DNA from 2 places in the Neisseria sicca genome. Region 1 is predicted to be linked to the other one. Evidence: riboswitches for the same ligand, from Rfam matches in the RefSeq annotation. Region 1 holds a riboswitch; the other holds the start of a gene.

Evidence for each region. A riboswitch is a leader RNA that binds a small molecule or an ion and turns the genes downstream of it on or off. The one in region 1 is predicted to bind thiamine pyrophosphate.
Region 2: it holds a riboswitch for thiamine pyrophosphate, as region 1 does, so the genes downstream of both, J7445_RS09125 (FAD-dependent oxidoreductase) here and thiC (phosphomethylpyrimidine synthase ThiC) in region 1, are expected to answer to the same signal.

What each region holds. Positions count from the first base shown of each region.
Region 1 is NZ_CP072524.1:1,818,449-1,833,695, forward strand. It holds partial or broken gene J7445_RS08540 (cytochrome-c peroxidase) at 1-1,161, shown strand, start outside; TPP riboswitch at 1,374-1,473, shown strand; gene thiC (phosphomethylpyrimidine synthase ThiC) at 1,566-3,467, shown strand; partial or broken gene J7445_RS08550 (IS30 family transposase) at 3,504-4,469, opposite strand; partial or broken gene J7445_RS12580 (IS5/IS1182 family transposase) at 4,740-4,847, opposite strand; gene rpmA (50S ribosomal protein L27) at 5,028-5,300, opposite strand; gene rplU (50S ribosomal protein L21) at 5,326-5,634, opposite strand; gene J7445_RS08565 (polyprenyl synthetase family protein) at 5,897-6,871, shown strand; gene J7445_RS08570 (DUF441 domain-containing protein) at 6,877-7,323, shown strand; tRNA gene J7445_RS08575 (tRNA-Arg) at 7,328-7,402, shown strand; gene ubiM (5-demethoxyubiquinol-8 5-hydroxylase UbiM) at 7,621-8,805, shown strand; gene rpmG (50S ribosomal protein L33) at 8,947-9,102, opposite strand; gene rpmB (50S ribosomal protein L28) at 9,131-9,364, opposite strand; gene J7445_RS08595 (DHA2 family efflux MFS transporter permease subunit) at 9,641-11,170, opposite strand; gene J7445_RS08600 (HlyD/EmrA/EmrK family protein) at 11,358-12,488, opposite strand; gene J7445_RS08605 (acetate kinase) at 13,210-14,421, opposite strand; gene prpF (2-methylaconitate cis-trans isomerase PrpF) at 14,733-15,247, opposite strand, start outside.
Region 2 is NZ_CP072524.1:1,939,175-1,954,421, reverse strand. It holds gene rpsH (30S ribosomal protein S8) at 1-147, shown strand, start outside; gene rplF (50S ribosomal protein L6) at 161-694, shown strand; gene rplR (50S ribosomal protein L18) at 708-1,061, shown strand; gene rpsE (30S ribosomal protein S5) at 1,079-1,597, shown strand; gene rpmD (50S ribosomal protein L30) at 1,590-1,775, shown strand; gene rplO (50S ribosomal protein L15) at 1,777-2,211, shown strand; gene secY (preprotein translocase subunit SecY) at 2,225-3,538, shown strand; gene infA (translation initiation factor IF-1) at 3,543-3,761, shown strand; gene rpmJ (50S ribosomal protein L36) at 3,781-3,894, shown strand; gene rpsM (30S ribosomal protein S13) at 3,960-4,322, shown strand; gene rpsK (30S ribosomal protein S11) at 4,342-4,737, shown strand; gene rpsD (30S ribosomal protein S4) at 4,753-5,373, shown strand; gene J7445_RS09135 (DNA-directed RNA polymerase subunit alpha) at 5,399-6,385, shown strand; gene rplQ (50S ribosomal protein L17) at 6,410-6,787, shown strand; TPP riboswitch at 7,090-7,199, shown strand; gene J7445_RS09125 (FAD-dependent oxidoreductase) at 7,307-8,401, shown strand; gene J7445_RS09120 (methyltransferase family protein) at 8,453-8,911, shown strand; gene J7445_RS09115 (nuclease-related domain-containing protein) at 9,055-9,702, shown strand; gene thiE (thiamine phosphate synthase) at 9,719-10,336, shown strand; gene J7445_RS09105 (zinc-binding alcohol dehydrogenase family protein) at 10,452-11,471, opposite strand; gene J7445_RS09100 (winged helix-turn-helix transcriptional regulator) at 11,576-11,929, shown strand; gene thiS (sulfur carrier protein ThiS) at 11,960-12,154, shown strand; gene J7445_RS09090 (thiazole synthase) at 12,214-13,002, shown strand; gene polA (DNA polymerase I) at 13,208-15,247, shown strand, end outside.

The DNA of each region.
Region 1 (15,247 bases):
CTCCTGTCGCTTGCTGTTTTATCCGCATTGGCCGCCTGTGGCGGACAGGAAAGCAAGGAACAAAAACCTGCTTCCGCACCGACCGAGGCCTCTGCCGTTCAGACGACCCCTGACGCAGCTTCAGCTGCCTCAGCAGCGTCCCAAGCCGCTGTTGACAGCAATGCTTCACCTGAAGACCAAGAGCTGCTCAAACGCGCACAAGGCATCTTCAAACCGCTGCCAAGCGCCGAAGAAATGCAGACACTACGCCCGTTTACCGAAGAACAGGTCAAACTCGGCCATCAATTATGGTATGAACCACGCCTCTCCAAAGGCAACACCGTGAGCTGCAACTCCTGACACAACCTTGCCACCGCAGGCGTGGACAACCTGCCGACCAGCCAAGGCCATAAAGGACAGTTCGGCGGACGCAACTCCCCGACCGCTTTAAACGCCGCCCTGCTCGGTATGCAGTTCTGGGACGGCCGCGCGGCTGACGTTGAAGAACAAGCCGGCGGACCGTTGGTGAACCCTGTGGAAATGGCAAACGACTCGCAAGAAGCAGCCGCTGCCAAAATCGCCAAAATCCCCGAATATCAAGAACTGTTTAAAACCGCCTTCCCCGAAGACGGCGCAGTTTCCTTCAAAAACATCACCACCGCACTGGGCGCATTCGAACGCACCCTGTTGACGCCGACCAAATGGGATGACTACCTCAAAGGCAACGTCAACGCCCTGAACGAACAAGAGCGCAAAGGCGTGCGCGCCTTTATGGACAACGGCTGTATCGCCTGCCACAGCGGCGTCAACCTCGGTGGTACAACCTTCCAAAAATTTGGTTTGGTTGAAGGACCGTACTGGAAATTCATCGAAGATCCGAAACACGACAAAGGCCGTGCCGACGTAACCAAAAAAGCCGAAGACGAATTCTTCTTCCGCGTACCAGGCTTGCGCAACGTCGCCAAAACTTATCCATATTTCCACAACGGCAGCGTTTGGGAATTGGACAAAGCCGTTACCATCATGGGTAAAGCACAACTGGGCAAAGATTTATCTAAAGAAGACACCGATAACATCGTTGCCTTCCTGAAAACACTCTCCGGCAATGTTTCCGACTCCGCCCGCACCATGCCCGAACTGCCTTTGTCTGCACCGATGGAATCCCATCCGAACAATAAATAAGCCGTAGATTTAGGGTAACGGAACCCGTTATCCTAAATTTGTGCCATACCAAACGTCGTCTGAAAAAGTTGTCCTGCTTTTCAGACGACGTTTCGATTTATGGAAACGCAATATAACTAGCCCCTCAATATTCAAGCCATTCATTCCTTAAAATACCGATGTCAGCCCTGTTAAGATTTCCAATAAACCCCAATCGTGGTTTATAATCTTTTCTAACGAAACAGGGGTGCTGCCTGATGTTCAGGCGGCTGAGAAATACCCTTTACACCCGATCGGGATAATACCTGCGTGGGGAGTTTTCACGGATTCTGTCTTTCAGACGACCCTTTTTGATATTGGGGCCGTCTGAAAAAGCAAAACGCTCCTGTTTCTTCTTTTCAAACGAGAAAACAGGAGCATTTTTTATGACTACGCCAAAGAAAACCGCCAAAACCTCCGGCAACGAAGCGCGCGAGCTTGCCGACTTGAGCGAAGACATCGGCATCCGCTTCAAATATCCGAACTCGGAGCGCGTGTATCTGCAAGGCAGCCGCGACGACATCCGCGTGCCTTTGCGTGAAATCCGTCAGGACGACACATACACGGCGCAAGGCACGGAAGCCAACCCGCCGATTCCCGTCTATGACACCAGCGGCGTGTACGGCGATCCGGCGGCGCACATCGACCTGAAACAAGGCCTGCCGCACGTCCGCACCGCATGGCTGGACGAACGCGGCGATACCGAAATCCTGCCCACACTCTCCAGCGAATACGGCATCGAACGCGCGCACGACCCGCAAACCGCCCATCTGCGCTTCAACCAAATCACCCGCCCGCGCCGCGCGAAAAGCGGCAGCAACGTAACCCAGCTTCACTATGCGCGCCGCGGCATCATCACGCCCGAAATGGAGTTTGCCGCCATACGCGAACGCATGAAGCTGGACGAACTTTTCAGACGACCCGAATACGCCAAGCTCTTGAAACAGCACGCAGGGCAAAGTTTCGGCGCGAACATCCCGACCCACCCCGACCAAATCACGCCCGAATTCGTGCGCCAAGAAATCGCCGCCGGACGTGCGATTATCCCCGCCAACATCAACCACCCCGAACTCGAACCGATGATTATCGGCCGCAACTTCCGCGTCAAAATCAACGGCAACTTGGGCAATTCCGCCGTAACCTCCAGCCTGACCGAAGAAGTCGAAAAAATGGTGTGGTCGCTGCGTTGGGGCGCGGACACGATTATGGATTTGTCCACCGGCGCGCATATCCACGAGACGCGCGAATGGATTATCCGCAACGCGCCCGTCCCCATCGGTACCGTGCCCATCTATCAGGCTTTGGAAAAAACCGGCGGCATTGCCGAAGATTTGACTTGGGATTTGTTCCGCGACACCTTAATCGAACAGGCGGAACAAGGCGTGGACTATTTCACCATACACGCAGGCGTGTTGCTGCGCTATGTGCCGATGACCGCCAACCGCCTCACCGGCATCGTATCGCGCGGCGGCTCCATCATGGCGAAATGGTGTCTCGCCCACCATCGGGAAAACTTCCTCTACACGCATTTCGACGAAATCTGCGAAATCATGAAAGCCTACGACGTGTCGTTCAGCCTCGGCGACGGCCTTCGCCCCGGCTGCATTGCCGATGCCAACGACGAATCCCAATTTGCCGAGCTGCACACCTTGGGCGAATTGACCGCCAAAGCATGGGAACACGACGTACAAGTCATGATTGAAGGCCCCGGCCATGTGCCGCTGCAACGCGTTAAAGAAAACATGACCGAAGAGCTGCAACACTGCTTTGAAGCGCCTTTCTACACACTCGGCCCGCTCGTTACCGACATCGCCCCCGGCTACGACCACATCACCTCGGGCATAGGCGCAACCAACATCGGCTGGTACGGCACAGCCATGCTCTGCTACGTTACCCCGAAAGAGCATCTCGGCCTGCCCGACAAAGAAGACGTGCGCACCGGCATCATCACCTACAAACTCGCCGCCCATGCCGCTGACCTCGCCAAAGGCTGGCCGGGCGCACAATTACGCGACAACGCTCTGAGCAAGGCGCGTTTCGAGTTCCGCTGGCGCGACCAATTCCGCTTAAGCCTCGACCCCGAACGCGCCGAGAGCTTCCACGACGAAACCCTGCCTGCCGAAGGCGCAAAAATCGCCCACTTCTGCTCAATGTGCGGCCCCAAATTCTGCTCGATGAAAATCACGCAGGAAGTACGCGACTACGCCGACAAGCAAAAAGCCCAGCGGCAGGGCATGGAGGAAAAAGCGGTCGAGTTTGTGAAGAAAGGGGCTGAGATTTACAGTTGATAAAAAGGTCCTTGGATTCGGATTTCAAGTGCAACACTAGTGTATCAGTGGTTTGAACAGATTCAAGAATAAAACACTTGGCGTTTCGTAGCCAAGTGTTTTTCTTGGCCGGTGGTTCAACTCATCTTGAACCCTGCGTATCTCCCGATCGCTGATGTTTCGGAAATCGGTTTGCTTGGGGAAATATTGTCGGATGAGTCCGTTGGTGTTCTCATTCAGCCCTTTCTCCCAAGAATGGTAGGGGCGGCAAAAATAAGTCTCCGCTTTCAATGCTTTGGCTATTTTGGTGTGTTGATAGAACTCTTTGCCGTTATCCATAGTGATGGTGTGCACTCTGGCTTTATGTGCCTTTAATGCCCTAACGGCTGCCAGAGCAGTGTCTTCGGCTTTGAGGCTGTCCAATTTGCAGACGATGGTGTAGCGGGTAACGCGTTCGACCAAGGTCAGTAATGCGCTTTTCTGTCCTTTGCCGATGATGGTGTCGGCTTCCCAATCGCCGATGCGGGTTTTCTGGTCGACGATAGCGGGTCGGTTTTCTATGCCGACGCGGTTGGGCACTTTGCCTCTGGTCCATGTGCTGCCGTAGCGTTTGCGGTAGGGTTTGCTGCATATTCTGAGGTGTTGCCACAACATGCCGCCGTTGCTTTTGTCTTGGCGAAGGTAGCGGTAAATGGTGCTGTGGTGGAGCGTGATTTGGTGGTGTTTGCTCAGGTAGGCGCATACTTGTTCAGGACTGAGTTTGCGGCGGATAAGGGTGTCGATGTGCTGAATCAGTTACGAATCGAGCTTATAGGGCTTTCGCTGGCGCTGTTTGGTAGTCCGGCTTTGCCGTTGTGCTTTTTCAGCACTATATTGCTGCCCTTGGGTGCGGTGCCGTTTGATTTCGCGACTGATGGTGCTTTTGTGGCGGTTAAGCTGTTTGGCGATTTCGGCGATGGTGCAGTGGCGGGACAGGTATTGGATGTGGTATCGTTCGTCTTGGGTCAGTTGCGTGTAGCTCATGGCAATCTTTCTTGCAGGAAAGGCCGTATGCTACCGCATACTGGCCTTTTTCTGTTAGGGAAAGTTGCACTTCAAATGCGAATCCGCCGTCGTCTGAAAAGTTTTCAGACGACCTTTTGGTTTTATTGGAAACCTGAAATTTTGGGCATATAAACCAATCTGCTCCATTTCTGACGGAGCCCCTATCCTCCGCAGCTATTCTAAGACAGGTGGAAATTCATCAAAAATTCCAAGAAACAGGTATTTGAAAAAGGCTTCCGGAATTCAAAAATATAGTGGATTAACTTTAAACCAGTACGGCGTTGCCTCGCCTTGCCGTACTATCTGTACTGTCTGCGGCTTCGTCGCCTTGTCCTGATTTAAATTTAATCCACTATAAATTCCCGCCACAATTTGTCCTTACGCAGAAAGAGACTGAATGACGACTGATGACAGGTGTCGTATCAAAAACCAAATGACCCGGCTAATGTCGACCTGTAAAACTACTCAACCTGACACAAACAAAAAAGCTGTATTCCCTAAGAAATACAGCTTTTTCAATATCACGATAAACTCGGATTATTCTTCAGAACCGGTATAAGGACGGATGCTGACAGTTTTACGGTTCAGCGCGCCTTTGGTTTTGAATTCAACGTAACCGTCAACTTTGGCGAACAAAGTGTGGTCTTTGCCCATGCCTACGTTGTCGCCGGCGTGGAATTTGGTACCGCGTTGGCGGACGATGATGGAACCTGCCGGAATCAGCTCGCTGCCGTAGGCTTTTACGCCCAAGCGTTTGGCTTCTGAATCGCGACCGTTGCGGGTGCTACCGCCTGCTTTTTTACTTGCCATTTGTAATACTCCTAAGTTTCAAAAATTAGGCGATTGCCACGATTTCGATTTGGGTGAAATTTTGGCGATGGCCTTGGCGTTTTTGGTAGTGTTTACGGCGGCGCATTTTGAAAATGCGTACTTTCTCGCCGCGACCATGGGCTACTACTTTAGCTGTTACTTTTGCGCCTTCGATAAAAGGAGCGCCAACTTTTACAGATTCGCCGTCAGCAATCATCAAAACTTCGGTCAGTTCGATTTGGCTGTCGAGTTCGGCTGGTATCTGTTCTACTTTCAATTTTTCGCCAACGGCAACTTTATATTGTTTGCCGCCGGTTTTTACGACCGCGTACATACTCAACTCCATGAGAATTATGGTTAATATCCCGCACACCATTGTGCGAAACATGGCATTCTATTGCTATTTGCCTGTTTTGTCAAAGTTTATTTCGTTTGTGGGGTCAGGGTCGTCTGAAAGATGTGTCAAACGGGCTTTGCTGCTATAATCGCGCGTTGGATTGCCGATATTTTTTATGCGGCAATATTATTTCCGCCTTATACCCAACCCATTTATTTATACGGCAAGCCTGCTTCATTTTGCTGACTGAGAATGTGTTATGCTCGAAAACCTGCCTTATTTCCAACGCCATCTGCCTGAAGACCTTTCGCGGGTCAATGAAGTAATCAACCAAGCGGTTCAGTCTGATGTCGCGCTGATTTCGCAAATCGGTACTTATATTATCAGTGCCGGCGGTAAGCGTCTGCGCCCGATTATGACAATTTTGGCAGGCAAGGCGGTCGGCTATGACGGAGATAAGCTTTATGCTTTGGCGGCGATGGTGGAGTTTATCCACACTTCGACTCTGCTGCACGACGATGTGGTCGATGAAAGCGATTTGCGCCGCGGACGTGAAACGGCGAATAATCTGTTCGGCAACGCGGCGGCGGTGTTGGTCGGCGACTTTTTATATACGCGCGCTTTCCAGTTGATGGTTGATTCCGGCAGTATGCGCATTTTGGAAGTCATGGCGGATGCAACCAATATTATTGCCGAAGGCGAGGTCATGCAGCTGATGAACATCGGCAATACCGACATCACCGAAGCGCAATATGTTCAAGTGATTCAATATAAAACAGCCAAATTGTTTGAAGCGGCAGCACAGGTCGGCGCGATTTTGGGTAATGCCTCTCCTGAGCATGAGCAGGCGCTGAAAGATTACGGCATGTATGTCGGTACGGCGTTCCAAATTATTGATGATGTTTTGGATTATTCGGGTGAAACTGAAGAAATCGGTAAAAACGTCGGCGATGATTTGGCAGAAGGCAAACCGACTTTGCCGCTGATTTATCTGATGCGCAACGGGGCGAAACAAGTGGCGGACGATGTGCGCCACGCTTTGGAAAATGCGGACCGCAGCAGTTTCCAAAAAATCCATGATTATGTCGTCCATTCCGATGCGCTGACTTATTCGATTTCCGAAGCACGTAAAGCAGTTGAGCAAGCAGTGGCTTCTTTGGCTGTGCTACCTGACAGCGAAGTCAAGCAGGCGATGGTTCAGTTGGCTGAGGAATCATTGGCACGGGTTTCTTAAATCCGATGAATTTCAACTTCGTCCCGATGTTTCTGGTGACGCTGATTTTTCTCGGTGTCGTCAGTAACAACAACTCGATTACGATTTCAGCAGCAATTTTGCTGTTAATGCAGCAGACTGCTTTGTCGCAATATATTCCTTTCATGGAAAAACACGGCTTGCATTTTGGGATTATTTTGCTGACAATCGGGGTCTTAAGCCCGCTGGTTTCAGGCAAGGTTCAAATTCCGCCGCTGTCAGAGTTTGTCAATTTTAAAATGATTGCCGCTGTATTAATCGGTATCCTTGTTGCCTGGCTGGCAGGACGCGGTGTACCGCTGATGAGCGAACAGCCCGTGTTGGTAACAGGTCTTTTGATCGGTACGGTTATCGGTGTGGCGTTTATGGGCGGCATTCCGGTCGGTCCGCTGATTGCCGCAGGATTATTATCATTTATAGCAGGAAAAGTTTAACACGCTCGCCATAGTTCAACGGATAGAACGTATGCCTCCTAAGCGTAAAATACAGGTTCGATTCCTGTTGGCGAGGCCACCACTGCAAAATATGTCGTATTGAATACCCACCATCTGCAATCCGACATTACCGAATTCTTGATTTACATTAAGACCAAAGTAAAATTTCCCCTGGTCATTTACATCTCTCTTTTTTCTCCATCTATTTTGCTATAATCACACCCAGTTCTCTTTTTCAGACGACCTTACTCCAAGATCCCCTGAAACCTCCATTCCATTAAATAAAAAGGATGCCTTATGAGCTTACACAGCGATATTCTCGTCGTAGGTGCGGGACCGGCAGGACTCAGCTTTGCAGCCGAACTGGCCGGAAGCGGTTTAAAAGTTACCCTGATTGAAAAAAGTCCCCTGGAGGTTTTGCAAAATCCGCCTTACGACGGCAGGGAAATCGCCCTAACCCACCTGTCCCGCGAAATTATGCAACGCTTGGGCATGTGGGATTTGATTCCCAAAGACGAAATTTACCCCTTGCGCGATGCAAAAGTCTTGAACGGGCAGTCCGATTACCAACTCCACTTCCCGCAACCGACCCAAGCACGCGGCGAACCTGCCGACTGCTTAGGTTATCTGATTTCAAACCACAATATCCGCAAAGCTGCTTATGAAGTCGTATCCAAACTGGAAAACGTTACCATCCTGACCGGTACCGGCGTCAAAGAAGTCAAAACTTCCGAAGACGAAGCCCAAGTCATCTTGGAAAACGGCGAAGTTTTGAGCGGCCGCCTACTCTTGGCAGCAGACAGCCGCTTCTCCCAAACCCGCCGACAACTGGGCATTTCCTCCGATATGCACGATTACAGCCGCACCATGTTTGTCTGCCGCATGAAGCATACCCTGTCTAACCAGCATACCGCTTACGAATGCTTCCACTACGGCCGCACCATCGCCCTGCTGCCTTTGGAAGAACACCTGACCAACACAGTCATTACCGTCGATAGCGACAAGGCAGACACCATCAAAAAAATGTCTCCCGAAGAATTGGCAGCCAGCGTCAAAGAGCAGCTCAAAGGCCGTTTGGGCGATATGGAATTGGTCAGCACCATTCACAACTACCCCTTGGTCGGCATGATTGCCCAACGCTTTTATGGCAAACGCAGCGCCTTAATCGGCGACGCCGCCGTAGGTATGCACCCTGTTACCGCACACGGTTTCAACTTGGGCTTATCCAGCGCAGACCTCTTGGCAAAACTGATTCTCGAAGCGGAACAACGCGGTCAAGACATCGGCGCCGCCAGCCTGCTGGAAAAATACAGCACCAAGCATATGCTCCATGCCCAACCGATTTACCACGGCACCAATATGCTGCTCAAACTCTTTACCAATGAAACTGCGCCCGCCAAAATCCTGCGCGGCTTGGTATTGCGTGCCAGCAACAACTTCCCGCCGCTGAAAAAACTGATTACCAAACAACTGACCGGCTAATGCGTTTAAACACATCAAAAGGTCGTCTGAAACGCTTTCCAGACGACCTTTTATATATTTTCCACAGCAACTTTGACATATAAGGTTCGAAATAAAAAAGCCCCTGTCCGACAGAGGCTTTTCCATTTTCCAGAAACCGGATTATTTCAATTTGGTTTCTTTGTAAATAACATGTTTACGGGCAACCGGATCAAATTTTTTGATTTCCAATTTGCCGGGCATAGTGCGTTTGTTTTTGGTAGTGGTGTAGAAATGACCAGTACCAGCACTGGATTCTAGTTTGATTTTATCGCGCATTGCAGTAATCCTTAATTAACGGTTTAAATTAAGCTTCGCCGCGAGCACGCAAATCAGCCAATACGACATCAATGCCTACTTTGTCGATGGTACGCAATGCAGCGTTAGAAACGCGCAGGCGAACCCAGCGGTTTTCACTTTCAACCCAAAAACGACGTGATTGCAAGTTAGGCAAAAAACGACGTTTGGTTTTGTTGTTGGCGTGTGATACGTTGTTGCCAGACATCGGGCGCTTACCGGTCACTTTGCAAACTCGTGCCATGGTTAGTCTCCAAACTTCTAAAATAGTAAAACGCGATTTATACCATAAAAAACAGCGTTAGTTCAAGCATTTTGACAAAAAACCGACTGCTTGTCGGGATAAATCTTCCAAATGTTGTTTTCGCGAAACGCTTTGACCGCGAAATGAATGAGGCGAAATTATAGCGGATTTCCAAAGCTTCTGCATATGAAAAGGTCGTCTGAAACTATCTTTACCGTTTTAAGACGACCTTTTCTGTCGAATTAGCGATTCCATCTCCTTCCGTAGCAACACTCATCAATGCCCTCCTCCGCCTCCGTCATGATGGAAAGGCGGCTTCGCCAGCCAAATAATGGGAATCATGATAATGAACAAAATACTGCCTGCCAAAAATATCTCATTCGAGCCAACGATAAAACCCTGTTGGGTAATGGTACTGTTTATCAGACCGACTGCCTGCTCTCCGTTCAAACCCGCTTCTGCCATCTGACGGACTGCTTCGGCGGTATCCGGAGAATACGGCGTGATATGTTCAGTCAGTTGCGTATGATGTAAAGCCTCCCTCCGCTCCCACATGGTACTGACGACAGACACACCGACACCACCCATAAAGACACGCAGAAAATTCGACAAACTGCTTGCCGATGCGATTTGCGGACCTTTCATGTGCGATAGAGTAATGGTCGTCAGCGGCAGGAAGAACATGGCCACCCCCAAACCCTGCCAAAACTGCGGCCAGACAACGCTGCTCATGTCCATTCCCGCATAAAAATCTGTCCGCCAATGAAAAGTAAAGGCAAACATCAAAAAACTACCGGTAACCAACAGGCGCATATCGATTTTATTGCCGAACCGCCCTATCAAAGGAGATAGGAAAATCGGCAGAAATCCGATAGGGGCAGCCGCCAATCCCGCCCATGTGGCGGTATAACCGAGGTTGGACTGCAACACCAGCGGCAAAAGCGTCAACGTTCCCATATACACCATAAACCCGAGCGAAGTCGTCAATACGCCGATGGTAAAGTTGCGGTTTTTAAACAAAGACAAATCGACAATCGGATATTTTTCACCTAATTCCCAAACGATGAAATAAGTCAGACATACCGTTGCAACGACTGCCAATACGATAATTTCACCCGATGCGAACCAATCGAGCTCTTTCCCCCTGTCCAACATCATTTGCAACGAGCCGATACCGACGATCATCAAAATCAGCCCAGTGTAATCAATAGGCGTTTTAACCGTATCGGTTTCACGGTCGCGCAGTTGCTGCCAGGCGATTACCGCAGACAAAATGCCGATGGGTATATTGATGAAAAATATCCACCCCCAATGCCAGTTGTCCGAAATCCAGCCACCGAAAATCGGTCCTAAAACAGGGGCGACCACGACTGTCATCGCCCAAAGTGCCAATGCCAAAGTCCGCTTCTCGGGCGGGTAAGATGCCATCAAAAGGCTTTGGGACAAAGGGATCAGCGGCCCCGCGACAAAACCCTGCAAAATACGGAAGAGCACCAAGGTTTGCAAATTCGGTGAAATACCGCACAACCAAGATGTAATCACGAAACCGATGACCGATCCGACAAACAGCCGCACTTCACCCATCCGCTTCGCAAGAAATCCTGTCAGCGGTACGGAAATGGCATTTGCCACGGCAAATGATGTAATCACCCAGGTACCCTGTGTCGTTGCCGCACCCAAATCACCGGCAATAACGGGGACGGCAACATTGGCAATCGTCGTATCCAATACTTCCATAAAGACGGCCAGGCTCAGCGACAATGTAACCAAGACCAACCTGATGCCTGTCAACGGCGGATAATTCATCAAAATCTTCCTTCACTGCCGACATTGCCACTCCCGCTTTTAACCTAGGCGGGGTTTGCCGTATCGACTTTCTCTTGAAACAGAATGAGCAAGTCCCTCATCCTGATCGCACTACTTATTTCACTAATTTGCCGGATATGAACGTTTCAGACGACCTGTCGGGATACCGAAGGTCGTCTGAAACAGTTTATTTGGCGTATTTTTCAAAAATCTTATCGATTAATGCATTAGCCGCCGCCCAATCTACGCTGTCCGTTTCCGGAGCTGCCGAATTTTTCACGGCAGCCGCCGTCATCGGCTTACCCGAACCCGCTTCTGCAATATCGACTTTGACTGTCATGGACAGACCGACGCGCAAGGGGTTTGCTTTCAATTCATTAGAATCCAGGCTGATTCTGACCGGTACGCGCTGAACAACTTTAATCCAGTTGCCCGTTGCGTTTTGCGGAGGTAAAAGAGAAAACGCGCTGCCCGTCCCTGCGGACAAGCCCATGACTTTACCGTGGTAAACCACTTTTTTGCCGTACAAATCGGCAGTCATTTCCACAGGCTGTCCGATTTTCATTTTTCGTAATTGCGATTCTTTAAAATTGGCATCCACCCACAAATCCGTCAGGGGAACAACTGCCATCAACGCCGCGCCTTGCGAAATTCTCTGTCCGACTTGGACATTGCGTTTTGCAATCTGCCCGCCCATAGGCGCGCGGATTTGTGTACGCTGCAAATTCAGCCAGGCATCTTTAATCTTGCTCACTGCGGTCTGAACGGCAGGTTGTTCGCGCACTGGAATATTGTTACCCAACGCAGCCTGAGCCGAAGCCTCTTCCGCCTCCACCGCTTTCAATGCAGCTTGCGCCTGAACGACCGCCGCCCGGGCATGACTTAACTCCTCACCGGAAATGGCATCCGTACCGGATAGGGCTTCCCGGCGTCGCAAATCTGCCTGAGCGCGTGCCAAATCGGCTTTACGCAGCAACACTTGCGCTTTCGCCTGGGAATTGACTGCCGTCTGCTGCTTGTTTTGACGGATTGCCTGAATCAGCTCGTTTTGCGCCCTGTCATACGCCAGTTGGAAATCACTGTCGTCCAGAGTAACCAAAACATCGCCTTTTTTCACAACATCCGTGTCGTCAAACATGACTTTGCGCACTGTCCCGCCAACTTGCGGCGTAATCTGAACCAAATATCCCGCAACATATGCGTCTTCAGTTGTTTCTTCGTGCTGCCAAAACAAAACATAAGCAAAAGCCACGCCAATAGCCGCCAAAACAAATAGCAGCGTAACCACTGCCATATTCCGCTTGCGCCTGTTCGGCATTTTGACCGGTTTGCCCGATGTGCTGGGAGTTTGCCCGCCGTTTGCTGACTTTGTTTCCATGATTTAATTTACCCGAGTATTAAACTAATAGGCTTTCTACAAAACTAACATCCGAATCTTGGATAAATCCGTAGCCGCTCCGATTTACCTTGATTTCAAAAACAAGATCAATCTAAGGATTCGCAAAAAACCTAATATCGAATATTATTTTATGTTTATTAAATAATAATATCTTATTGATTTAATTTAAACGTCAAATAAGATATAGGGAAACGGGCATTCTATATCCGCACCATTACTCAATCAAGTAACTATTTTAAATGAAATATGACAAACCATCCCTTTAATAATTTATTGTCATTTTTATTTACTCAATAGAATGATTATTAAAGAATAATTTACAGGTATTTTAATCCCATTCTGAATTACGTTTCATTGTTGCTTACTTACCTCTTTTAATTTCTCATGAAACTATTTCAATATTTCAAATTAACATAATAAACATTTATTCCTAAAATTTAACTTTTTCCTGAGTCGGGAAAGTATCTGTTTCATAACCTTGCTTTTAAGCTGAAAAACATCCCCTACCCTCTTAGTTCTCTTCCAAATAACAAAGAAAAGCATAAGATCGTCTTTCCAAACAAAGAGGTCGTCTGAAACCTATCTTTCAGACGACCTCTTTTCTATTTCATTGTTATTTCAACAACGTATTGCCTCAACCTCAGCCTGCTTCTTGCAAAAAGCCTGCCAGTTCGGCGGTGTCGAGTGCGATCATCAGTTCTTCGTTAGTCGGTACGACCAAAACGGCGGGATTGGAACCTGTCGGGCTGATGATGCCTGAGTTGCCGTAGCGTTTTTCCATATTGGCTTTGGTGTCGATGTGCAGACCCAAATAGTCGAGGTAGGCGACGGTTTTGGCGCGAATGTTGCGGGAGTTTTCGCCGATGCCGCCGGTGAAGACGAGGGCATCTATGCCGCCGCAGGCGACCGACATGGAGGCGATGTATTTGGCGAGGCGGTAGGTCATGACTTCGAGGGCGAGACGTGCGCCTTCGTGGCCTTCGTCGGCGGCGATTTCGAGGGTGCGGCAGTCGTTGGAGAGTTCGGAGATGCCGAGCAATCCTGATTTTTTGTTCAGCATTTCATCGACTTGCTCGATGTTCATGCCGGCGTGGGCGGTCAGGTAGCTGTACACGCCGGGGTCGATGTCGCCGCAGCGGGTGCCCATGACGAGACCTTCGATAGGTGTGAAGCCCATGCTGGTATCGACGGATTTGCCGTTTCGGATGGCGGTGATGGACGCGCCGTTGCCGAGGTGGGCGACGATCATGCGCAGGTCTTCCAGCGGTTTGCCTAGAATCCGCGCGGCTTCGGGGGCGACGTAGCGCATGCTGGTGCCGTGGAAGCCGTAGCGGCGGAAGGCGTGTTTTTTGCGCAATTCGCGCGGCACGGCGTAGGTGTAGGCGCGTTCGGGCATGGTTTGGTGGAACGAGGTGTCCATCACGCCGACGTTGGGCAGGCCGGGGAAGTGTTCCTGCGCGGCGAGGATGCCGCTGATGTTGGCGGGGTTGTGCAGCGGGGCGAGCGGGATGCAGGCTTTCAGTTCGTCGAGGACGTCTTGGTCGATGAGGACGGACTCGTGATATTTTTCGCCGCCGTGGGCGATGCGGTGGCCGATGGCTTTGATGCGGTCGTGCAGACCGTGTTTTTCCAGTTCGTTCAACAGCATACCCACCGCACCGGCGTGGCAGTTACGGCCGGTCAGGGGAGCTTGGCGTTTGTTGCCGTCTTTGTTGAAGGTGATGACGGCTTCGGGCGTACCCAAACGTTCGCCGAGACAGCTTAGGACGACGCTGCCGCTTTTGCGGTCGATAACGGCGCCTTTGAGCGAGGAGCTGCCGCAGTTCAGGACGAGGATGAGTTGGTCGGACATGATGTTTCTCCTTGTAGTTTGTGGTTGTTTTTTTGGTGTGGGGTCGTCTGAAAAAGGCTGAGCGTTTGGCGGGGTGTGTTTCAGACGACCTCTTTGGGCAAAGTGTATGCCGCATTTTCTATCGTCATTCCCGCGCAGGCGGGAATCCATATTTGCTCACAAGCAAGCTCTGATAAAAATCAGGAAACAGAATATCGACTATGGATTCCCGCCTGCGCGGGAATGACGGCGGTTAGACTATTCGGCTTTATTGCAATCCTTTATCAAATGTCGTCTGAAACAGTGGACAGTGATGTCCGTCCTACATGATTTCAAAAACAATCATCGGGAACGCGCACCTGTCCTTCCATAATCACGCGCGCGCTGCGGCTCATGACGGCTTTTTTCACCGCCCAAACGCCGTTGGAACATTCTGCCGCCGCACCGACGCGCAATGTGCCGGAAGGATGGCCGAAGCGCACTTCGTTGCGCGTTCCGCCGCCTGCGGCAAGGTTGACCAGCGTGCCGGGGACGGCGGCGGCGGCGGCGATGGCGACCGAGGCGGTGCCCATCATGGCGTGGTGCAGTTTGCCCATACTCAGGGCGCGTACCAGCAAACCGATGTCGGCGGCGTTCACGGTTTTGCCGCTGGAGGCGGTATAATCGGCGGCGGGGGCGACGAAGGCGACTTTCGGCGTGTGCGCGCGGGCGGCGGCTTCGGACACGTCGTTAATCAAGCCCATTTTCAGCGCACCGTAAGCGCGGATTTTTTCAAATTTTTCCAGCGCGGCGGCATCGTTGTTGATGTCGTCCTGCAACTCTTTGCCCGTGTAGCCCAAGTCGGCGG
Region 2 (15,247 bases), 120 kb from region 1:
TTGCGTATTTATAAAGCTTCTAGCGAAATTCCTAATGTTATGAATGGCTTGGGTATCGCTATTGTTAGTACTTCTAAAGGTGTGATGACTGACCGCAAGGCTCGTTCTGAGGGTGTTGGTGGTGAGTTGTTGTGCATCGTAGCCTAGTGGAGAAAAGTAAATGTCACGTGTCGCAAAAAACCCAGTGACTGTTCCTGCTGGTGTAGAAGTAAAATTTGGAACAGAAGCATTGGTTATCAAGGGTAAGAATGGTGAGTTGTCTTTTCCTTTGCATTCTGATGTAGCCATTGAATTAAACGATGGTAAATTAACTTTTGCTGCAAAAAATGACAGTAAACAGGCAAATGCTATGTCTGGTACTGCCCGTGCATTAGTTAATAATATGGTTAAAGGTGTTTCTGAAGGTTTTGAGAAAAAACTGCAGTTGATTGGTGTGGGTTACCGTGCTCAAGCTCAAGGCAAAGTTTTAAACTTGTCTTTAGGTTTTTCCCATCCAATCGTATATGAAATGCCTGAAGGTGTTTCTGTTCAAACCCCTAGCCAAACAGAAATCGTTTTGACTGGTGCAGATAAACAAGTGATTGGTCAAGTTGCTGCTGAAATTCGTGCTTTCCGTTCTCCTGAACCTTATAAAGGTAAAGGTGTTCGTTATGTAGGCGAAGTGGTAGTGATGAAAGAAGCCAAGAAAAAATAATTGAGGTTCACTAATGGATAAACATGCAACCCGACTCCGTCGTGCACGCAAAACCCGTGCGCGAATTGCGGACTTGAAAATGGTAAGATTATGTGTGTTCCGTAGCAATAATCATATTTATGCTCAAGTAATTAGTGCTGAAGGTGATAAAGTATTGGCTCAAGCCTCTACATTGGAAGCTGAGGTACGTGGTAGCCTGAAATCTGGTAGCAACGTCGAAGCAGCTGCAGTGGTTGGCAAGCGTATTGCTGAGAAAGCTAAAGCAGTAGGTGTAGAAAAAGTTGCTTTTGATCGTTCAGGTTTCCAATATCACGGTCGTGTGAAAGCTTTGGCTGAAGCTGCACGTGAAAATGGTTTAAGCTTCTAATAATTGGAGACTTTCAGATGGCAAAACATGAAATTGAAGAACGCGGTGACGGCCTGATTGAAAAAATGGTCGCAGTTAATCGCGTAACTAAAGTAGTTAAAGGTGGTCGTATCATGGCTTTTTCTGCACTAACTGTTGTTGGTGATGGAGATGGTCGTATTGGTATGGGCAAAGGTAAGTCAAAAGAAGTGCCGGTAGCTGTTCAAAAAGCAATGGATCAGGCTCGTCGCTCTATGATTAAAGTGCCTCTAAAAAATGGTACGATTCATCATGAGGTTATTGGACGTCATGGCGCTACCAAGGTCTTTATGCAGCCTGCTAAAGAAGGTAGTGGTGTAAAGGCAGGTGGTCCTATGCGCTTAGTTTTTGATGCTATGGGTATTCATAACATTTCTGCTAAAGTGCATGGTTCTACAAATCCTTATAACATTGTACGAGCTACATTAGACGGCTTGTCTAAGTTGTATACACCTGCAGATATTGCTGCTAAACGTGGCTTAACAGTAGAAGACATTTTAGGAGCAAGCCATGACTGAGCAAAAAAAGATTAAAGTTACATTGGTGAAGAGCCTGATTGGTACAATTGAATCTCATCGTGCATGTGCTCGCGGTTTAGGTTTGCGTCATCGTGAGCATACGGTAGAGGTTTTAGATACCCCTGAAAACCGTGGTATGATTAACAAAATCAGCTACTTGTTGAAAGTGGAGGCTTGATATGTTTCTAAATTCTATTCAACCTACTGAGGGTGCTACCCACGCCCGTCGTCGTGTGGGTCGTGGTATTGGTAGCGGTTTAGGTAAAACCGGTGGTCGTGGTCATAAAGGTCAAAAAAGCCGTTCTGGTGGTTTTCATAAAGTAGGTTTTGAAGGCGGTCAAATGCCTTTACAACGTCGCCTACCAAAACGTGGTTTTAAATCATTGACTGCTGCTGCAAATGCTGAGATTCGTTTGAGTGAATTGAACTTACTTGCTGTAAATGAGATTGATGTATTGGTTCTCAAGCAAGCTGGGTTGGTTCCTGCAACTGTTTCTAATGTGAAAGTTATTGCCTCTGGTGAGCTTTCAAAAGCTGTTGTCCTGAAAGGCATTAAGGCCACTAAGGGTGCTAAAGCAGCAATTGAAGCTGCTGGTGGTAAAGTGGAAGAATAAGGCTTGCATTACAGTGGCTAATCAACAATCTTTATCAGGCTTGTCCAAATTTGGAGATCTGAAAAAACGCCTAACGTTTCTTTTGGGTGCGTTAATTGTTTTTCGTATTGGTGCACATATCCCAGTACCTGGCGTAGATGCTGTTGCTTTAGCTAAATTATACGAAAGCGCTGGGAACGGCATACTAGGCATGTTGAACATGTTTTCTGGTGGTTCGTTAGAGCGCTTTAGTATATTTGCAATTGGCATCATGCCATATATTTCAGCATCAATAATTGTTCAGTTGGCTTCTGAAATTATTCCTTCTTTAAAGGCATTAAAAAAGGAAGGTGAAGCTGGTCGAAAAGTTATTACGAAATATACAAGATATGGTACGGTACTATTGGCCATCTTACAGAGTTTTGGTGTAGCTACTTTTGTATTCCAGCAAGGTGTAGTTGTTACTAATTCTTTGGAGTTCCATATTTCTACAGTAGTGAGCTTAGTCACAGGTACAATGTTCCTGATGTGGTTAGGTGAGCAGATTACAGAGCGTGGGATTGGGAATGGTATTTCTTTGATTATTACTGCTGGTATTGCTGCCGGTATTCCTTCCGGTATCGCAAGATTATTGGCTTTAACGAGTCAAGGGTCAATTGGTATGCCAACGGCTGTGTCAATTGTTATTGGTGCGTTACTGTTAATTTATATTGTTGTATATTTTGAAAGTGCTCAGCGTAAAGTTCCCGTGCATTATGCAAAACGCCAAGTTGGCAGCGGTGTAATGCAAGGTTCAAATACGCATATGCCCTTTAAGTTGAATATGGCAGGCGTAATACCTCCTATTTTCGCATCAAGTATTATTTTGTTTCCATCCACTTTGTTGAGTTGGTTTGGTCCTAGTGATACAGGCAGTTTGTTGCATAAAATTGCTGGTTTGCTTCAGCATGGACAAGCTTTGTATATTTTGCTATTTACAGTGGCAATTATTTTCTTTTGCTATTTTTATACAGCCTTAGTTTTTAGCCCAAAAGAAATGGCAGAGAATTTAAAGAAAAGCGGTGCTTTCGTGCCAGGAATTCGACCAGGTAAACAAACTTCGCAATATCTGGAACAAGTTGTGTTGCGCCTCACTTTGTTTGGTGCATTATATATTACAACTATTTGTTTAATTCCAGAGTTCTTGACAACAGCTTTGAATGTTCCTTTTTATTTGGGTGGTACATCTTTACTAATTTTAGTTGTAGTGACAATGGACTTTAGTACCCAAATTAACTCTTACCGCATGACTCAGCAATATGAGAGTTTAATGAGCGGTCTTGATATGAAATCTTTATCACGTAAGTAGAATTATGGCTAAAGAAGATACCATACAAATGCAGGGGGAGATTCTTGAAACTCTACCTAACGCAACTTTTAAAGTAAAGCTTGAGAATGACCATGTTGTATTAGGTCATATTTCCGGGAAAATGCGTATGCACTATATCCGGATCTCTCCTGGGGATAAGGTGACGGTAGAACTGACACCTTATGATTTAACTCGAGCTCGGATTGTCTTCCGAGCTAGATAAAACGATATAAGGAAATATAATGCGTGTACAACCGTCTGTAAAGAAAATTTGCCGCAACTGTAAGATTATCCGTCGTAATCGAGTAGTTCGTGTAATTTGTACTGATCCTCGTCACAAACAACGTCAAGGCTAAGGGAACTTTTCTTTTAGTAAGACTTTGTGGTATAGTGACGAACTTTGCCGTTTAAAGGAAAAAATATGGCTCGTATTGCAGGGGTAAATATCCCTAATAATGCACATATCGTAATTGGCTTGCAGGCTATTTATGGTATTGGTGCTACTCGTGCTAAATTGATTTGCGAGGCAGCAAATATTGCTCCCACTACTAAAGCAAAAGATTTGGACGAGGCTCAATTAGACGCTTTGCGTGAACAAGTTGCTAAATATGAAGTAGAAGGTGACTTGCGTCGTGAAGTAACGATGAGCATCAAGCGATTGATGGACATGGGTTGTTATCGTGGTTTCCGTCATCGTCGCGGTTTGCCTTGTCGTGGTCAACGCACTCGCACAAATGCTCGTACCCGTAAAGGTCCGCGTAAAGCGATTGCTGGTAAAAAATAATTTTTAAGGAATTTTATTAATGGCTAAAGCAAACACAGCTTCGCGTGTACGTAAAAAAGTACGTAAAACCGTAAGCGAAGGTATTGTGCATGTACATGCTTCTTTCAACAATACCATCATTACAATCACTGACCGTCAAGGCAATGCATTGTCTTGGGCTACCTCTGGCGGTGCTGGTTTTAAAGGTTCTCGTAAAAGTACACCATTTGCAGCTCAGGTAGCTGCAGAAGCAGCTGGTAAAGTTGCCCAAGAATATGGCGTTAAAAATTTAGAAGTTCGTATAAAAGGTCCTGGCCCTGGTCGAGAGTCTTCTGTACGTGCACTCAACGCTCTTGGTTTTAAAATTACCAGTATTACTGACGTTACTCCGTTGCCTCATAACGGTTGCCGTCCGCCTAAAAAACGTCGTATTTAAAGGAGTGATTGAAACATGGCACGTTATATTGGCCCTAAATGTAAATTGGCTCGTCGAGAAGGCACCGATTTATTTTTGAAGAGCGCTCGTCGTTCTTTGGATTCTAAATGTAAACTTGATTCAGCTCCTGGTCAGCATGGTGTAAAGAAACCACGTTTGTCTGACTATGGCTTGCAACTGCGTGAAAAGCAAAAGATTCGTCGTATTTATGGCGTTTTGGAACGTCAATTCCGTCGCTATTTTGCAGAAGCAGATCGACGTAAAGGCTCTACCGGTGAATTACTGTTGCAATTGTTAGAATCTCGTTTGGATAATGTAGTATATCGCATGGGATTTGGCTCGACTCGTGCAGAAGCACGTCAGCTGGTTTCTCATAAAGCAATTACCGTTAACGGTCAGGTTGTAAATATTCCTTCTTTCCAAGTTAAAGCAGGTGATGTTGTAGCTGTTCGTGAGAAAGCTAAAAAACAAGTTCGTATTCAAGAAGCTTTAAGTTTAGCAACTCAAATCGGTTTGCCAAGCTGGGTTTCTGTTGATGCAGACAAATTGGAAGGTGTATTTAAAAATATGCCGGATCGTTCAGAATTAACTGGCGATATTAATGAACAGCTGGTGGTAGAATTCTACTCTAAATAATGCTAGCTCAGTGAGGGACAGTTAAATGCAAAATAGCACAACCGAATTTTTGAAACCTCGTCAAATTGATGTCGATACTTTATCTACAACTCGTGCAAAAGTATCTATGCAGCCGTTTGAGCGCGGTTTTGGTCATACTTTAGGTAATGCTTTGCGTCGTATCTTACTGTCATCCATGAATGGTTTTGCTCCTACTGAAGTGGCCATTTCCGGTGTGTTGCACGAATACTCTACTGTTGATGGTGTTCAAGAAGATGTTGTCGATATTTTATTGAATGTCAAAGGTATTGTATTTAAGCTGCATGGACGTGGCCAAGTTCAGTTAACTTTGAAAAAGTCAGGTGCCGGTGCTGTTGTTGCCGGTGATATCGAATTACCACATGATGTGGAAATTTTAAATCCTGAGCATATTATTTGTCATTTGGCTGAGAACGGTCAAATTGAGATGGAAATCAAAGTTGAGCAGGGGCGTGGCTATCAATCTGTTTCCGGTCGTCGTGTTGTGCGCGATGAGAACCGTCAGATTGGTGCGATTCAGTTGGATGCGAGCTTTTCGCCCATCAGTCGTGTTAGCTTTGAAGTTGAACCTGCACGCGTAGAGCAGCGTACGGATTTAGATAAGTTGGTTTTGGATATTGAAACTGATGGTTCTATTGATCCTGAAGAAGCTGTACGTAGTGCCGCTCGTATTTTAATTGATCAAATGTCTATCTTTGCTGATTTGCAAGGTACTCCAGTAGAAGAAGTTGAAGAAAAAGCTCCTCCTATTGATCCTATCCTGCTGCGCCCGGTAGATGATTTGGAATTAACTGTACGTTCAGCTAATTGTCTGAAAGCTGAAGATATTTATTATATTGGCGATTTGATTCAACGTACTGAAACAGAGCTTCTTAAAACTCCGAATTTGGGTCGTAAGTCTTTGAATGAAATCAAAGAGGTGTTGGCATCTAAAGGCTTGACACTGGGTTCCAAATTGGAAGCTTGGCCGCCTGTAGGCTTAGAAAAGCCGTAAGTTTGAAGATTAAAGGATAATGACATGCGTCATCGTAATGGTAACCGCAAATTAAACCGTACAAGCAGCCATCGCGCTGCAATGCTGCGTAATATGGCGAACTCATTGTTGACTCACGAGACTATTGTGACAACTTTGCCTAAAGCTAAAGAATTGCGCCGCGTAGTAGAACCCTTGATTACATTGGGTAAAAAACCTTCCTTGGCAAACCGTCGTTTGGCATTTGACCGCACTCGTGATCGTGATGTTGTGGTTAAATTGTTTGATGAATTGGGTCCACGCTTTGCTGCCCGAAATGGTGGCTATGTTCGCGTGCTGAAGTATGGTTTCCGAAAAGGCGATAATGCCCCGTTAGCACTCGTTGAATTGGTTGATAAAGCTGATAATACAGTTAGCGAATAATTGCTTCGAAATTAAGTGTCATCCGCATTGCGGATGACATTTTTTATTAGTAATTCAAGATGTTGAATTGCATGCTATAAATTATTTTTTAGTTTAGGTAATTATTTATTTATCGTTATTTGTTTGTATTTGATGTTTTTCATTTTCGTGTTTTGAAACAAATTTCTTTAATAGAGCGTTTCATTTGGACAAAGTGCCAAGATTGATTTGGAAAATTACTTTTTTAAAGTATTTTACTTCATGAAAACTTGTATTTTCAGACGATCTTTTGCCAAAATAAACAAATCTGTATAAACTTCATATTTTTCTTGTCGGAGTGCTGCTTGTTCCCGCAAACAGCTGAGACCGCGCCAGCGGAATCCGTAGAACCTGTCGGGGTAATGCCTGCGTAGGAAACAAGCTGTCAAACGCCTTTTCAGGCTTCCGTTCCCTTTCCCGCATTTCCCGCCATTCGGTGGATTCCGCTTCCGTCTTATCTTTCGTCCTCCCGACTGCCCAAATACTGCAAAGGAATTCACCATGCCCCGTATCGCCATTCTCGGCGGCGGCCTCTGCGGCCGTCTGACTGCTTTACAACTTGCAGTACAAGGTTTATCCGTTGCCCTCTTTGACAAGGGCGGGCGCAAAGGCGAACACGCCGCCGCTTATGTTGCCGCCGCCATGCTCGCGCCTGCTGCGGAAGCGGTCGAAGCTACGCCTGAAGTCATCAAACTGGGCAGACAGAGCATTCCGCTTTGGCGCAACATCAGAGGTCGTCTGAAAACGCCGACCATGATGCAGGAGAACGGCAGCCTGATCGTGTGGCACGGTCAGGACAAACCTTTATCCGGCGAGTTCGTCCGCCATCTTAAACGCGGCGGCGTGGCGAATGACGAAATCATCCGTTGGCACGCCGATGAAATCGCCGAACGCGAACCGCAACTCGCAGGACGTTTTTCAGACGGCATCTACCTGCCGACCGAAGGTCAACTCGACGGGCGGCAGATGTTGTCTGCACTTGCCGACGCTTTGGACGAACTGAACGTCCCTTGCCACTGGGAACACGAATGCGCCCCCGACGACCTGCAAGCCCAATACGACTGGCTGATCGACTGCCGCGGTTACGGCGCAAAAACTGCGTGGAACCAATCCCCCGAACACACAAGCACCTTGCGCGGCATACGCGGCGAAGTGGCGAGGGTTTACACGCCCGAAATCATGCTAAACCGCCCCGTGCGCCTGCTCCATCCACGTTACCCGCTCTACATCGCCCCGAAAGAAAACCACGTCTTCGTCATCGGTGCGACCCAAATTGAAAGCGAAAGCCAAGCCCCCGCCAGTGTGCGTTCAGGGTTGGAACTTTTATCGGCACTCTATGCCGTCCACCCTGCTTTCGGCGAAGCCGACATCCTCGAAATCGCCACCGGACTGCGCCCCACGCTCAACCACCACAATCCCGAAATCCGTTACAGCCGCGCCCGACGCCTGATTGAAATCAACGGCCTTTTCCGTCACGGCTTCATGATTTCCCCCGCCGTAACCGCCGCCGCCGTCAGATTGGCAGTGGCACTGTTTGACGGAAAAGACGCGCCCGAACGTGATGAAGAAAGCGGTTTGGCGTATATTGGAAAATAAGTTTGAGGTCGTCTGAAAACGTCGCGCCATCAGTTTTATAAAGGCAACAATATGAATTTAGAAACCAAAATTCCGCCGCCGGCGATATGTTTTATTTGTGCGTTGTTGATGTACATCTCTGCCCAAGTGTCGGCTTTGGTCGGCATACTGCCGCGCTTTCCTATATTGCTGTCGGTTGTTTTGATGGTATTTGGGACGACGTTGGGCGTATTAGGTGTGTGGGCGTTTCGCCGTGTGCGCACGACCGTCAGCCCGCTCAACCCCGAACAAACCGAACACTTCGTTTCAGACGGCGTGTACCGTTTCAGCCGCAACCCGATGTATGCGGGTCTGGGCTGCTGGCTGGTCGCCTGGGCGGGCTATTTGGCGCACCCGCTGCCGTGGTTGTTTTTGGCTGCATTTGTTGCCTATATGACGCGTTTTCAAATCATGCCAGAAGAACGCGTTTTGGCGCAGAAATTCGGTGCAGAGTACGAGTCTTACTGTCGGCGCGTTCGCCGTTGGTTATAAAAGTGGAAGCTTCCCATCAAGTGTCATCCGTCTTCTACTTTACGGTATGAATGTGAATACTCGATGTTTTCAGACGACCCCATTAGATGGCTATACCAAGCTGCTCACCTTAACTTAAACAATAAAACAAAAAGGAAAACGTCATGATTGAACAAGCAATGGGAAACCTGTCAGGTATATTTTGGATTTTCCTGCTCGTCATTCCCCTGCTTTTTTTGAAAGCGCTGCTCCAAAATCCCAAAGTGAAAGGACGCATAGGCGAACGAGCAGTCCGTTCAGTAATCGGAAAAGATTTGGATGAAGAAACCTATATCGAATTTCACGATTTGATTATTCCATCCCGCAGCGGCACGACGCAAATCGACCATATCTATGTTTCGGTTTTCGGGATATTTGTCATAGAAACAAAGAATTACACAGGTTGGATTTTCGGCAGCGAAAAGCAATCGAAATGGACACAAGTCGTCTATAAACAGAAACACTACTTTCAAAATCCGTTGCGCCAGAATTACGCACACATCAAGGCATTATCCGAACTGCTGCAACTGCCGGAAGAAAAATTTCATTCGATGGTGGTTTTCCTCGGCGATTGTGAACTGAAAACGCAAATGCCGCCGAATGTCTGCCGTATCAGACAGGCAGCATCCTATATCAGACGTTTTCAGACGACCTTATTGCTGCCACAGGAAATAGAAGCGGCAACTGCCGTGCTGTCTTCAAACGAATACCAAGCCGACGGCGAAAAACTGCGGGCGCATACCGAACGCCTGCAGGAACGCCATCAGCGATAACTTAAAAGGACACCCCATGACCTTCCCGCCCCTAAAATCCCCGCTTAAATTCTACGCCGTCGTTCCCACAGCCGATTGGGTGGAACGCATGGTCGAAGCAGGTGCCGACACGGTGCAACTGCGCTGCAAAACCCTGCACGGCGATGAATTGAAACGCGAAATCGCCCGCTGCGTCGCCGCCTGTCAGGGCAGCCGCACGCAGCTTTTCATCAACGACCACTGGCGCGAGGCGATAGAAGCGGGCGCATACGGTGTGCATCTCGGACAGGAAGACATGGACACCGCCGACCTCGCCGCCATCGCCGCCGCCGGTTTACGTTTGGGTTTGAGTACGCACTCCGTCGCCGAACTCGACCGCGCCCTGTCCGTACACCCCAGCTACGTCGCCAGCGGCGCGATTTTCCCGACCACGACCAAGCAAATGCCCACCGCCCCGCAAGGATTGGACAAACTGCGCGAATATGTGAAACAGGCAGGCGGCACGCCTGTCGTCGCCATCGGCGGCATCGATTTGAACAACGCCCAAGCCGTCCTTGCCACCGGCGTTTCCTCCCTCGCCGTCGTCCGTGCCGTTACCGAAGCGGAAAATCCCGAAGCGGTGGTTAAAGCTTTTCAGGCTTTGTGGGAGGAATAAGGTCGTCTGAAAGCCAAATTTCAGACGACCTGCTCAATTAGGATATTCGATTGCCGTCATTTCGGATGCCATACAGGCAGAAGCGGGCATAACGGCGCAAAAATAATCGGCGGATTCAGTTGTCCCAGCCTTCCACCACCAGTTTGCCGACCATATCCCCACGCTCCAGCATCTCATGGGCGTGGCGCAGGTTAGCGGCATTGATGCCGTGCAGGATTTGTGTGGCGGTCGGGCGGATGATGCCTTCGTCCACCAGCCGCGCGGTTTCGGCTAGGATTTCGCCCTGCCGTTCGATGTCTGCCGTTTCGCGCAGCGGACGGGTAAACATAAATTCCCAATGCAGCGACAGGCTTTTGCCTTTGAGCGGGTTCACGTCCAACGTTTCGGGGTCGTCAATCAGCGCGATTCTGCCTTGCGGGGCGATGAGTTCCACGATTTGCGGCAGATGGCGGTCGGTATGGTTAGTGGAAAAAACAAACGATGGCGCGCCGATATTTAACGCGGCAATCTGTTCCGCCATGTTTTCATGATGGTTGATGACGAAATCCGCGCCCAATTCCTTCACCCACGCGCGGCTTTCGGGGCGGGAAGCGGTGGCGATGACTTGGATGCCGGTCAGCTTTTTCAGCAACTGGATGGCAAGCGAGCCGACCCCGCCTGCACCGCCGATTAAGAGCAGCGCATTGGCGCCGCCTGCCACGGGTTTGTTGACGTCCAAGCGGTCGAACAGCGTTTCCCATGCGGTAATCGCCGTCAATGGCAGCGCGGCGGCTTGGGCAAAATCCAGCGAACGCGGCTTTTTGGCGGCAATGCGCGCGTCCACTGCCTGTAATTGAGCGTTCGAACCTTGGCGGTTGATGGCGCCCGCGTAATACACTTCGTCGCCGACTTTGAAATTCCGCACTTCGCTGCCGACCGCCTGAACAATGCCTGCCGCGTCGTAACCCAATATGCGGTACTGCCCTGCCGCAGGCGTATGTGCCGCCCGAACTTTCACATCGACAGGATTAACCGAAACCGCCTGCACGGCAACCAAAATATCGTGCGGCCGCAGTTCGGGTTCGGGCATTTCGATGTCGAGCAGGGCTTCAGGGTTGGCAACGGGCAAAGGGCGGTTGAAACCGATGGCTTTCATGATGTTCTCCTGTTAGGTCGTCTGAAAGCGTGTATCATGCGCCCGAAGCACACCACTAACAAGAACGCACTTATTTTTCATATAGTTACATAAAGGATACTGCCATGCCCCGCACACCGCACCCAAGCTACGACTGCGCCGAAGGCTGCTCGGTGGAAGCCGCGCTTTCCGTCATCGGCGGCAAATGGAAAGGAACGATACTCTACCGCCTGCACACGGACGGCACGCTGCGCTTCAACCAAATCCGCCGCATCCTGCCTGATGTGTCGCAGCGCACGCTGACCGCCCAACTGCGCGCATTGGAGGCCGACGGCATCATTTTGCGTACTGTGTATCCCGAAGTCCCGCCACGAGTGGAATACCGCCTGACCGACTACGGCAAAACGCTTGCGCCCGTGCTGACGGCATTGAAGGAATGGGGCGACGGGTTCAAGCAGGAACAGGCGCATCGCGAATAAAGAAACTTACCTACGAAACATCGAGAAACCATGAACATCATCTTAAACGGCGAACCCGCCGAACTTCACGGCACAACCATCGCCGACCTCATCGCCCAAACCGCGCCGCAAAAGCCTTTTGCCGTAGCGGTGAATACCGGATTTGTCGCCAAAGGCGCGTATGCGGAAAGGGTTTTGAACGAAAACGATAAAGTCGATATCGTGCGGCCGGTGGTCGGCGGTTAGGCGGTTTTGCCTTTTCAGACGACCCCTGTCCCCAGAACAACCTTACAAAGGAACCCATCATGCTCACCCTATACGGAGAAACTTTCCCTTCACGGCTGCTGCTCGGCACGGCAGCCTATCCGACCCCTGAAATCCTCAAACAATCCGTCCAAATTTCCCAACCCGCGATGATTACCGTTTCGCTGCGCCGCGCGGGAAACGGCGGTGAGGCACACGGGCAAGGGTTTTGGTCGCTATTGCAAGAAAGCGGCGTGCCCGTACTGCCGAACACAGCAGGCTGCCAAAGCGTGCAGGAAGCGGTAACGACGGCGCAGATGGCGCGTGAAGTGTTTGAAACCGATTGGATCAAACTCGAACTTATCGGCGACGACGACACGTTGCAGCCCGACGTGTTCCAGCTTGTCGAAGCAGCGGAAATCCTGATTAAAGACGGCTTCAAAGTGCTGCCTTATTGCACCGAAGACCTGGTCGCCTGCCGCCGCCTGCTTGACGCAGGCTGTCAGGCGCTGATGCCGTGGGCAGCGCCGATCGGCACGGGTTTGGGCGCGGTTCACGCCTATGCGCTGAACGTCCTACGCGAACGCCTGCCCGACACGCCGCTGATTATCGACGCAGGCTTGGGTTTGCCCTCGCAGGCGGCGCAAGTGATGGAATGGGGGTTTGACGGCGTATTGCTGAACACCGCCGTTTCCCGCAGCGGCGACCCCGTCAACATGGCGCGCGCCTTCGCACTCGCCGTCGAATCCGGACGGTTGGCATTTGAAGCCGAACCGGTCGAGGCGCGCACCAAAGCACAAGCCAGTACGCCGACCGTAGGGCAGCCGTTTTGGCATTCGGCGGAGTATTGACGAATAGCGTGTTGCAGGTATGCAAAAAGGTCGTCTGAAAGTTCAGACGACCTTTTTACGGCAATGTCTAACGGTCTGGTCGCGAAAAGGGAAGGGCGTTTTGAGTGGAACGTGTTATGCCATGAAAACTTGCTTTCAGACGACCTCTTGCCTTTTCCTTTATAATCCATCCATCTATTTTTCACTTATTTCAAGCAAGTTCACCATGTCCAAACCCACCCTTCTCCTCGTTGACGGCTCTTCTTATCTCTACCGCGCATATCATGCAATGGCGCAATTGACTGCGCCTGACGGTGCGCCGACGGGTGCGCTTTACGGCGTGTTGAACATGTTGCGCCGTCTGCGGGCGGATTATGTGCACGATTATTGCGCGGTGGTGTTTGATGCGAAGGGCAAGAATTTCCGCCACGAGATGTTCCCCGACTATAAGGCGACGCGCCCGCCGATGCCGGACGATTTGCGCCCGCAAGCGGAAGCCTTGCCGGATTTGGTGCGGCTGATGGGCTGGCCGGTGTTGGTCATTCCGCAAGTCGAAGCGGACGACGTGATCGGCACGCTGGCGGCGATGGCCGGCGAAGCGGGTTGGAATGTGGTGGTGTCCACTGGCGATAAGGACATGGCGCAATTGGTGAACGAGCGCGTTACGCTGGTGAACACGATGAGCGGCGAAACGCTGGACATTGAAGGCGTGAAGGAAAAATTCGGTGTGCGCCCCGACCAAATCCGCGATTATCTCGCACTGATGGGCGACAAGGTGGACAATGTGCCGGGCGTGGAGAAGTGCGGCCCGAAAACGGCGGTGAAGTGGCTGGAAGCCTACGGCTCGCTGGATGGTGTGATGGAACACGCTGCGGAAATCAAGGGCAAGGTCGGCGAAAACCTGCAAGCCGCGCTGCCCCAACTGCCACTTTCGTATGATTTGGTGACGATTAAAACCGATGTGGACTTGCACACCGAGCTTTCAGACGGCCTCGAAAGCCTTCGCCGTACTTCGCCGAAATGGTCGCAGCTTGCGGTCGATTTCAAACGCTGGGGCTTCCGCACTTGGCTGAAAGAAGCAGAAAGCCGTATGCACGAAGCAGCGGACGGCGATTTGTTTGGCAGCGATACAATAGGCGAACAGGCAGCGTTGGACATGGAAACGTCGTCTGAAAGGCTACATGAAAAAGCCGTTGCGCCCGAAAAACTGGATTATCAAGCCGTTACCACCGAAGCGCAGTTTGCCGCCTTGTTGGACAAACTGTCGCAGGCGGACAAAATCGGTATTGATACGGAAACCACATCTTTAGACGCGATGAACGCCTCGCTGGTCGGCATCAGCATCGCGTTCCAAGCGGGCGAAGCGGTTTACATCCCCGTAGGACACAGCCTGACTGCTGCGCCAGAACAGCTTGATTTGCAGGATGTATTAGGTCGTCTGAAACCGCATTTGGAAAACCCCGCCCTGAAAAAAATCGGGCAAAACCTCAAATACGACCAACACGTTTTCGCCAACTACGGCATCGCCCTGAACGGCATTGCCGGCGACGCCATGCTCGCTTCCTACATCATCGAGAGCCATCTCGGACACGGCTTGGACGAATTGTCCGAACGCTGGCTCGGCTTGGAAACCATTACCTACGAATCGCTGTGTGGCAAAGGCGCGAAGCAAATCGGTTTTGCCGACGTCGCCATTGAGCAGGCGACCGAATACGCCGCCCAAGACGCAGATTTCGCCCTGCGCCTCGAAGCGCACCTGCGTGCGCAAATGGACGCCAAACAGCTTGAAATGTATGAAAAAATGGAGCTGCCCGTCGCGCAGGTATTGTTTGAAATGGAACGCAACGGCGTACAAATCGACCGTGCCGAACTCGCCCGCCAAAGCGCAGAACTCGGCGCTGAGCTGATGAAGCTCGAACAGGAAGCCTATGCCGCCGCAGGCCAGCCGTTCAACCTCAACTCGCCCAAACAGCTGCAAGAAATCCTGTTCGACAAAATGGGCATCCCCACCAAAGGCCTGAAAAAAACCGCCAAAGGCGGCATTTCCACCAACGAAGCCGTGCTCGAACAGCTCGCGCCCGACTACCCCCTGCCCAAAATCATCCTGCAAAACCGCAGTCTAGCGAAGCTCAAATCCACCTACACCGACAAACTGCCCGAAATGATTTCGCCCAAAGACGGCCGCGTGCACACCACCTACGCCCAAGCCGTCGCCATTACCGGCCGCCTCGCCAGCAACAACCCCAACCTGCAAAACATCCCCATC